Regions from separate parts of the Hylemonella sp. GW821-FHT12C09 genome, predicted to be linked through region 1. Evidence: predicted binding sites of a transcription regulator. Region 1 holds the regulator's gene; the other holds the start of a gene.

Evidence for each region. The regulator LexA, encoded in region 1, represses DNA repair genes until DNA is damaged. The targets are predictions, from matches to a motif close to ACTGTATNNNNATACAGT.
Region 2: the regulator LexA is predicted to act here: its motif matches at 1,677-1,694, upstream of recA (recombinase RecA).

What each region holds. Positions count from the first base shown of each region.
Region 1 is NZ_JBXAQQ010000005.1:98,949-103,126, reverse strand. Features, by position in the region: gene AC1RRP_RS10040 (hypothetical protein) at 1-406, opposite strand, end outside; gene AC1RRP_RS10035 (asparaginase) at 423-1,367, opposite strand; gene lexA (transcriptional repressor LexA) at 1,474-2,157, shown strand; gene AC1RRP_RS10025 (hypothetical protein) at 2,189-2,476, shown strand; gene AC1RRP_RS10020 (D-2-hydroxyacid dehydrogenase family protein) at 2,546-3,553, shown strand; gene AC1RRP_RS10015 (glutathione S-transferase) at 3,576-4,178, opposite strand, start outside.
Region 2 is NZ_JBXAQQ010000006.1:51,720-55,897, reverse strand. Features, by position in the region: gene AC1RRP_RS11285 (sensor histidine kinase) at 1-335, opposite strand, end outside; gene AC1RRP_RS11280 (response regulator) at 374-1,051, opposite strand; gene AC1RRP_RS11275 (MarR family winged helix-turn-helix transcriptional regulator) at 1,110-1,595, opposite strand; gene recA (recombinase RecA) at 1,728-2,783, shown strand; gene recX (recombination regulator RecX) at 2,812-3,282, shown strand; gene argC (N-acetyl-gamma-glutamyl-phosphate reductase) at 3,283-4,178, opposite strand, start outside.

The DNA.
Region 1 (4,178 bases):
TCCAGCGGCCACAGACCAGCACGGCCAGCCAGATCAGGGTGGACAGCAGCATCTGCGCACGCGCCAGGCCATCGAGCTTGTGCAGGGAGCCCCGTCCATGGAACCAGCCTGCATTACACGCCGCCGCCAATAACAGCAGCATCTTGAGGGAGAAAGCGCGATTGGCCAGCAACTCGGCCGGCTGGCTGGCGAACATCAGCAGGCCCGAGGCCGCAGCCAGGCTGAAACCCGCCAGGGCCAGGCCCAGGCTCAGGCGGGCCAGTTCGCGCACTGGCAGCGCAGCACCCAGGCCGAAGACCCGCAGCTCCAGCAGCACGAGATTGCCGAAAAGCAAGGCGATGCCGCTCAGGTGCACGACCTCAAGCGCCGGGTAGGCCCAGGCACTGGAGAGCAAGGCGCTGAACATGACGCGGGGCCGCCTCTCAGCGCAGGAGTTCGAGCATCAGCGCCAGTCGCGCCTTGACGGGGCTCAGACCGGGCGCCACGGGAAACTCGTCGGACGGCCGGGGCTGCAGGAACCCGTCGGCACAGCGCGTGCTGCGCAGCACGCGCACACCGGCCGCCTGCGCACGCCGCAAGGCGGCCTCCAGTTCGTGATGCACGGTGCCGCCCCCGGTGCCGGCCAGCACCAGGCCACGCACCGGCGGGGCCCCATGGCGCGCGGCGACGACCGGATCCACCAGCGCGTCCACCGTGGCGCCGCAGGCCGCGGCATGGCTGAGCACGATCTCGACCCGCGGCAGTGCCGGTGCCTTGAGCAGGACGTCCAGCAGCATCTTCTGCGGAACAGGCGGCTCGGGCCAGTCACACCGGCGCTCGACGCGTCCCTGCCGGACCCGCCCGAGATCACCGGCCTCCCCTGCGCTGAAGGCGTCGAGCCGCGAACTGTGGACCTTCTGCACGTCCTGCGCGCCAAGGATGCGGCCGGCGCAAACGGCCAGCACGCCTTGCGGGCCTGCGGTGGTCGCCACCGCCAGGGCATCGCGCAGGTTCTGCGGACCGTCGGCGTCCACTGCGTTGGCCGGTCGCATGGCGCAGGTCAGCACCACGGGCTTGCGAGGTGCCAGCACGGTCTGCAGCAGAAAGGCTGTCTCCTCCAGCGTATCGGTCCCATGGGTGATGACCAGGCCTTGCACATCGGCCTGCGCCAGCCAGTGCACACAACGCTGCAGCAGCTTCTGCCACACCACCAGATCCATGTCCTTGCTGTCGATCTGGGCCACCTGTTCGCTCAGCAGCGCAAAGCCCGACGGCGCCGCCAGGCCGGTCATCAACTCGGCCACCGGCTTCTGCGCGGCCAGGTAGTCACGGCTGTCGGCGGCGCTGGTCGCCAGTCCGGCAATGGTGCCGCCGGTGCCCAAAACCACGATTTTTTCTTGCCCCACTTGCATTTCCCGGAAAACTGGTTAAAAATACAGTTACTGGATATCGAGACAGTACCTTGTCTCCTTCCCGCCTACAGGAGTCACGACGATGGACCTGCCGCAGTACCCGATCAAGCTGACCGCCCGCCAGCAGCAGATTCTGGACCTGATCCAGAGCGCCATCGCGCGCACCGGTGCCCCGCCCACGCGCGCCGAGATCGCTGCCGAACTGGGCTTCAAGTCCGCCAATGCCGCCGAGGAGCATCTGCAGGCGCTGGCGCGCAAGGGCGTGATCGAACTGGTCAGCGGCACTTCGCGTGGCATCCGTCTGCAGGGCGAGGCGCTGCGCTCCATCAATGAATCGCGCATCAAGCAATTCTCCCTGCCCATGCCGGACCTGTCCCAGCTCGCCCTGCCCCTGATCGGGCGCGTCGCTGCCGGTTCGCCCATTCTCGCGCAGGAACACGTGGACCAGACCTATTACGTCGAGAGTTCGCTGTTCCAGCGCAAGCCCGACTACCTGCTCAAGGTGCGCGGCATGTCCATGCGCGATGCCGGCATCATGGACGGCGACCTGCTGGCCGTGCAATCCACCAAGGATGCCAAGAACGGCCAGATCGTGGTGGCGCGCCTGGGCGACGAAGTGACGGTCAAGCGCTTCCGTCGCAACAAGCACCTGATCGAACTGCTGCCGGAAAACCCCGACTACCAGACCATCGTGGTCGAGCCGGGCGACCCCTTCGAGATCGAGGGCCTGGCTGTCGGCCTCATCCGCAACACCATGCTCATGTGAACGCGCTGCGTCCCGCCCCGAAAGGTCAACGATGAACACCGCCTACGCCCTCTGGACTCCGCTGCAAGGCCTACTGCGCTGGCTCGCCCCCGCCGTGCCGCGGCGTCCCGCCATGCTGGAGCCTACCCTGCCGTCCGTACGCGCCCCGGCCCTGGCCGCCGTACGCAGCCGCCCGATGCAACGCCCGCTGCGCGTGGTGCGGGTCATGGAAGCCGGCCAGCCCCGCTCGCAGGTGGGCCGCATGGTGATCTCCGGCCGCATGGCCGACGTCTGCGCCGAACTTGACCGCCTGGCCGCCTGCGAAGTCGCACGCCACTGAACGGTTTCTGCCGCAGCCACGTCCTCCATCCGGGTTAGCCCGTAGGAGAGGCCGAGGCACAATAGCGGCATGAATATCGTGATTCTGGACGACTACCAAGACGTCGTACGCAAGCTAGATTGCGCTACAAAACTGGCCGACTACCCCCCCAAGGTCTACACCAACACCGTCAAGGGACTGGGGCAACTCTCGGTCCGATTGCGTGATGCCGACGTGCTGGTGTTGATCCGCGAACGCACACCCATCACCCGCCAGCTGTTAGAAAAACTGCCGCGTCTCAAGCTCATCTCCCAGACCGGCCGCATGGGCAGCCACATTGATATCGAAGCCTGCACCGAACGCGGCATTGCCGTGGCCGAAGGCACGGGCTCGCCGGTGGCACCCGCCGAACTGACCTGGGCGCTCATCATGGCCGCCATGCGCCGGCTGCCGCAGTACATCGGCAACCTCAAACACGGCGTCTGGCAGCAATCCGGGCTGAAGTCGGCCGCCATGCCGCCCAACTTCGGTCTGGGCACGGTGCTGCGCGGCAAGACCTTGGGGCTGTGGGGCTACGGCAAGATCGGACAGATGGTGGCTGGCTACGGCCGCGCCTTCGGCATGCGCGTGCTGGTCTGGGGCCGTGACCCCTCGCGCGAAAAAGCCGTGCAGGAGGGCTACGAGGCCGCGGCCAGCCGCGAGGAATTCTTCCAGCAAAGCGACGTGCTCAGCCTGCACCTGCGCCTGAACGAGGCCACGCGCGGCATCGTCACGCCCGCCGACCTGGCGCTGATGAAACCCACCTCACTGCTGGTCAACACCTCGCGCGCCGAACTGGTCGAGCCCGAGGCGCTGATCAGCGCGCTCAACCACGGCCGCCCCGGCATGGCGGCGATCGACGTCTTCGAGTCCGAACCCATCCTGCAAGGCCATGCCCTGCTGCGCCTGGAAAACTGCATCTGCACGCCGCACATCGGCTACGTCGAGCAGGAGAGCTACGAGATGTATTTCGGCGCCGCCTTCGACAACATCGTGAACTTCATTCAGGGCAAGCCGAGCAACATCGCCAACCCGGATGCGTTGAAGGTACGGCGCTGACCGCGAGACCCTGAACAGACTCTCAGGCCGGCTTGGCGCCAATTTTGGCCAGCATCTGCTCGGTGCTGGCCTTGCGGTCCGCGTTGACCGTCTGCACATGGGGCCGTGCACCCATGACCTTGAGGTAATCGCGCACGGGCAGTCCCGCCAGCACATCCTCGCCATAGATGATCTTGCTGGCGCTGGTCACCAGGGGCAGATGGGCCACTGCCGCACAGTCTGCCAGCGTGAACTCCGAGCCCGCCACGTAGGGCGAGAACTTCACCAGCTTCGAGAAGCCCTGAACGCCCTTGAGCAGCAGCTTGCGGGTGCGCTCCTTGAGGCCGTCGCTGACCTTGCCGCCGAAAAAGGCTTCGGCATAGAGATCACGCGCCACCAGCTCCAGATGCAGCTCCATGTAAATGATCAGCTCCCGCACCTTGGCCGCCGCATAAGGATCCGCGGGCAGCAAGGGACGCTGGGGATACACCGTCTCGATGTATTCGGCGCAGGCGCTTGATTCGGAAATCGGACCGGACGGCGTATCCAGAAAGGGTACCTTGCCCATGGGGGAGCGGTCCACCAGCAAGGGATGGGTATTGCCCGTCCAGACCCGCTCCTCGGTGTAGGACACACCCTTTTCCAG
Region 2 (4,178 bases), on a different contig from region 1:
TCCTCGGGCGGTAGCGGGAAGTCGCGCTCTCCACTGAGGTACTCACCGCGTACGCCCAGGACCTGGTAATAGACCGTGTCGATGTCATCGGCGCGCAACAGCTCGCGTGCAGGCAGGGGCAGGTTGAACTGCACATGCTGCTGGTTGACCGTGACCAGCTGGGCCAGGGCGTTGACGTTGTATTCGAGCGTGCGGTCGAAAGGCTTGCCGGCGATGCCTTGCGCGACCAGCCAGGTCAGCACCAGGCTGATCGGCCACAGCAGCAGCAGCGGCGTGAGCATCCAGTCCAGGATCTCACCGAAGAGCGAGCGCTGCTCGCGCTGGAAAAGTTTCACGATGCAGGCGTCGCGGTGGAGTAGGCCATGCCCGGCGGTCAGCTGTTCGGGATCTTTTCGAGACAGTAACCCAGGCCGCGCACGGTGGCGATGCGGATGGGGCCTTTCTCGATCTTCTTGCGCAGGCGGTGGATGTAGACCTCGATGGCGTTGTTGCTCACTTCCTCGCCCCACTCACAGAGGCGCTCGACCAGCTGGTCCTTGCTGACCAGGCGGCCGGTTCGCTGCAGGAGCACCTCCAGCAGACCCAGTTCGCGTGCCGAGAGTTCGACCATGCGCCCGTCGATGGTGGCCACGCGTCCGGCCTGGTCGTAGACGAGCGGACCGTGTTTGATATGGCTGCTGGTGCCACCCATGCCGCGGCGCACCAGCGCGCGTACGCGCGCTTCCAGCTCCTGCAGCGAGAAAGGCTTGGCCATGTAGTCGTCGGCGCCGTAGTCCAGGCCCTTGACGCGCTCCTCCACGCTGTCGGCCGCCGTGAGGATGAGCACGGGGAGGCTGGAGCCGCGGGCGCGCAGCTTTCTGAGCACTTCCAGCCCGTGCAGCTTGGGCAGGCCCAGGTCCAGGATCAGCAGGTCGAACTCATTGTTGGTCATCAGCGCCGCGTCGGCTTCGGAGCCGCTGGCCACGTGATTCACGGCCGCACCTGAACTGCGCAGTGTGCGCAGCAGGCCGTCGGCCAGTACCTGGTCATCCTCGGCGATCAGTATCCGCATGCATGTCTCCTCGCGCCTGCCGGCTGTGGACGCCGGCTGGGCGCTTCATGTGCCGATTCTAGGCGCTGGCATAGGCTTCGAGCCCAAGGGCAATCACGGTGGCTACTTCGGGGCTTACGGCCAGTTTGAGTTCGGCTTCCGCCTGGATCACGGCCCGCTGGAAGCCGCGCAACCAGGCCAGGCCCGCGGGCGTGAAGCGCACCAGCTTGGCGCGGCCATCGCGCCGGTCGGCTTCGCGTGTGACCAGGCCCCAGGCCTCGCACTGGTCGACCAGCTTGCCCATGGCCTGTTTGCTCATGCCGGCCGATTCCGCGAGCTCCTGAAGTCGCGCGCCCTGCACGGCCAGATGGCGTGTGATGTGGATGTGGGCGGCGCTGACCTGGCCGCGCGCCGCGAGGTTGGACAGGGCCAACGGCACCTCGGCGTCATGTGCCATCAGGTGGAGCACGCGCTGGTCAAAGCGGCGCATCGCGTGGCCCAGCAGGCGCCCCAGGTGGGTCTGGCGCCAGCCGTCGTCGAGCGGGAATGTGGCAGCATCCGTCATGACTAAATGGTAAACCAAAATGACTAATTTATGGCTTTACTCGAAAGTACAAGCCGGATAAATTACTGATCAAGCATCCAGCCTGTGATTAAAAACACTGGAACCAAGTCAACCCCACCCAAGGAGCAAGTCATGGACGTATCCGGCAAATCCATCAGCGTCGCCAATAGTGAAAAAGCCAAGGCCCTGCAGGCCGCGCTGGCCCAGATCGAGAAGCAATTTGGCAAGGGCACCATCATGCGCCTGGGCGAGGGTGAGGCGATCGAGGACATCCAGGTCGTCTCCACCGGCTCGCTGGGCCTGGACATCGCCCTGGGCGTGGGCGGCCTGCCGCGTGGCCGGGTGGTCGAGATCTACGGCCCCGAGTCCTCGGGCAAGACCACGCTGACCTTGCAGGTCATCGCCGAGATGCAGAAGATCGGCGGCACCTGCGCCTTCGTGGACGCCGAGCACGCGCTTGACGTGCAGTACGCGCAGAAACTGGGCGTCAACCTGCCTGACCTGCTGATCTCCCAACCCGACACAGGCGAGCAGGCGCTGGAGATCGTCGACAGCCTGGTGCGCTCCGGTGCCGTGGACCTGATCGTGATCGACTCGGTGGCCGCCCTGACACCCAAGGCCGAGATCGAAGGCGAGATGGGCGATTCCCTGCCCGGCCTGCAGGCGCGTCTGATGAGCCAGGCCCTGCGCAAGCTGACCGCGACGATCAAGAAGACCAACTGCATGGTCATCTTCATCAACCAGATCCGCATGAAGATCGGCGTCATGTTTGGCAGCCCCGAGACCACCACCGGTGGCAACGCGCTGAAGTTCTACGCCTCGGTGCGCATCGACATTCGCCGCACGGGCACCATCAAGAAGGGGGATGACGCCATTGGCAACGAAACCAAGGTCAAGATCGTCAAGAACAAGGTGGCGCCACCCTTCAAGACTGCGGAGTTCGACATCCTGTTCGGTGAAGGCATCAGCCGCGAGGGCGAGATCATCGACATGGGCGTGAACGCCAAGATCATCGAGAAATCCGGCGCCTGGTACGCCTATAACGGCGAGAAGATCGGGCAGGGCCGCGACAATGCGCGCGAGTTCCTGCGCGAGAACACGGAACTGGCGCACGAAATCGAGAACAAGGTACGCGAGTCGCTGGGCATCCCGTTGCTCAACGAGGCGGCAGAAGCCGAAGCTGAATAAGTCGAGAGCCGGTAACGGGGAACGAGCCATGGCGACGGCACGGTTGTCGTTCCAGGTCACCCTCAAGGGCCGGGCGCTGCGCCTGCTGAGCCGGCGCGAGCACTCGCGCCGCGAGCTTGAGCGCAAGCTCCAGCCTTACGAGGAGGAGCCCGGCACGCTGGCGCAGGCGCTCGACGAACTGCAGGCCCGGGGCTTCATCAGCGAGGAGCGGGTGGCCGAGTCGGTGCTGAACCGGCGCGCGAGCCGGCTGGGCTCGACGCGCATACGCCAGGAGTTGCAGGACAAGGGGCTGGACGGCGATCTGATCGCGCGGACCCTGTCCGGCCTCAAGGAAAGCGAGCTGGCACGTGCGCGCGAAGTCTGGCAAAGAAAGTTCGATGCCCTGCCGCAGACGCCCCAGGAGCGGGCGCGGCAGACGCGGTTTCTGCTGGCGCGGGGCTTCACCGGGGAGGTGGTGCGCCACGTGCTGGGCGGCGATCCGGCCGACGAGGAAGTCTGATCACAGGCCCAGCATCAGTTTGAGGTTTTGCACCGCGGCGCCGCTGGCGCCCTTGCCCAGGTTGTCCAGGCGCGCCAACAGTACGGCCTGGCCCAGCGCATCGTTGCCATAGACGCTGAGTTCCATTTTGTTCGTACCGTTGAGCGCGGTCGGCTCCAGCCGGCCACCTGCTGCCGGCGGTACCACGCTGACCCATTCGCTGCCGGCGTAGTGCGTACGGAGCACCTCTTCCAGCTGTTGCGTGCGCGTGACGCCCTTCAGCAGATCAAATTGCAGGCCGATCTGGTCCAGCATGCCGGCGTAGAAATTACCCACAGCCGGCACAAAGATGGGCCGGCGGCTCAGGCCGCTGTAGCGCAGCAGCTCGGGCAGGTGCTTATGGGCGAGGCTCAGACCGTAGATTTCCAGCGGCGGCGCGCTGTGCGTGACCTCATAGGCCTCGATCATCTGGCGGCCGCCACCCGAATAGCCGGAGTAGCCCGACATCACGACCGGATAGTCCGGCGGCAGCAGGCCGGCATCGACCAGCGGTCGCAGCAGGGCGATACCGCCGGTCGGGTAGCAGCCCGGGTTGGCGACGCGGCGCGCCTGCGCCACGGCCTGGGCTTGGCTGCCGGTGAGTTCCGGGAAACCATAGACCCAGCCCGGTGCGACCCGGTGCGCGGTGGAGGCGTCGATGATCTTGGGGCCGGGCCGGCCCGACGTCTTTTCCAGCGCGTCGACCAGTGCCACGGTCTCGACAGCGGCCTCGTCGTGCAGGCAGAGGATCACCAGGTCAGCGCCGGACAGCAAGTCCTGCTTCGCGGCCGGGTCCTTGCGCCGCTCCGCTGCAATGCTCAACAGTTCGACCTGCGGCATGGCCAGCAGGCGCTCACGGATCTGCAGGCCGGTGGTTC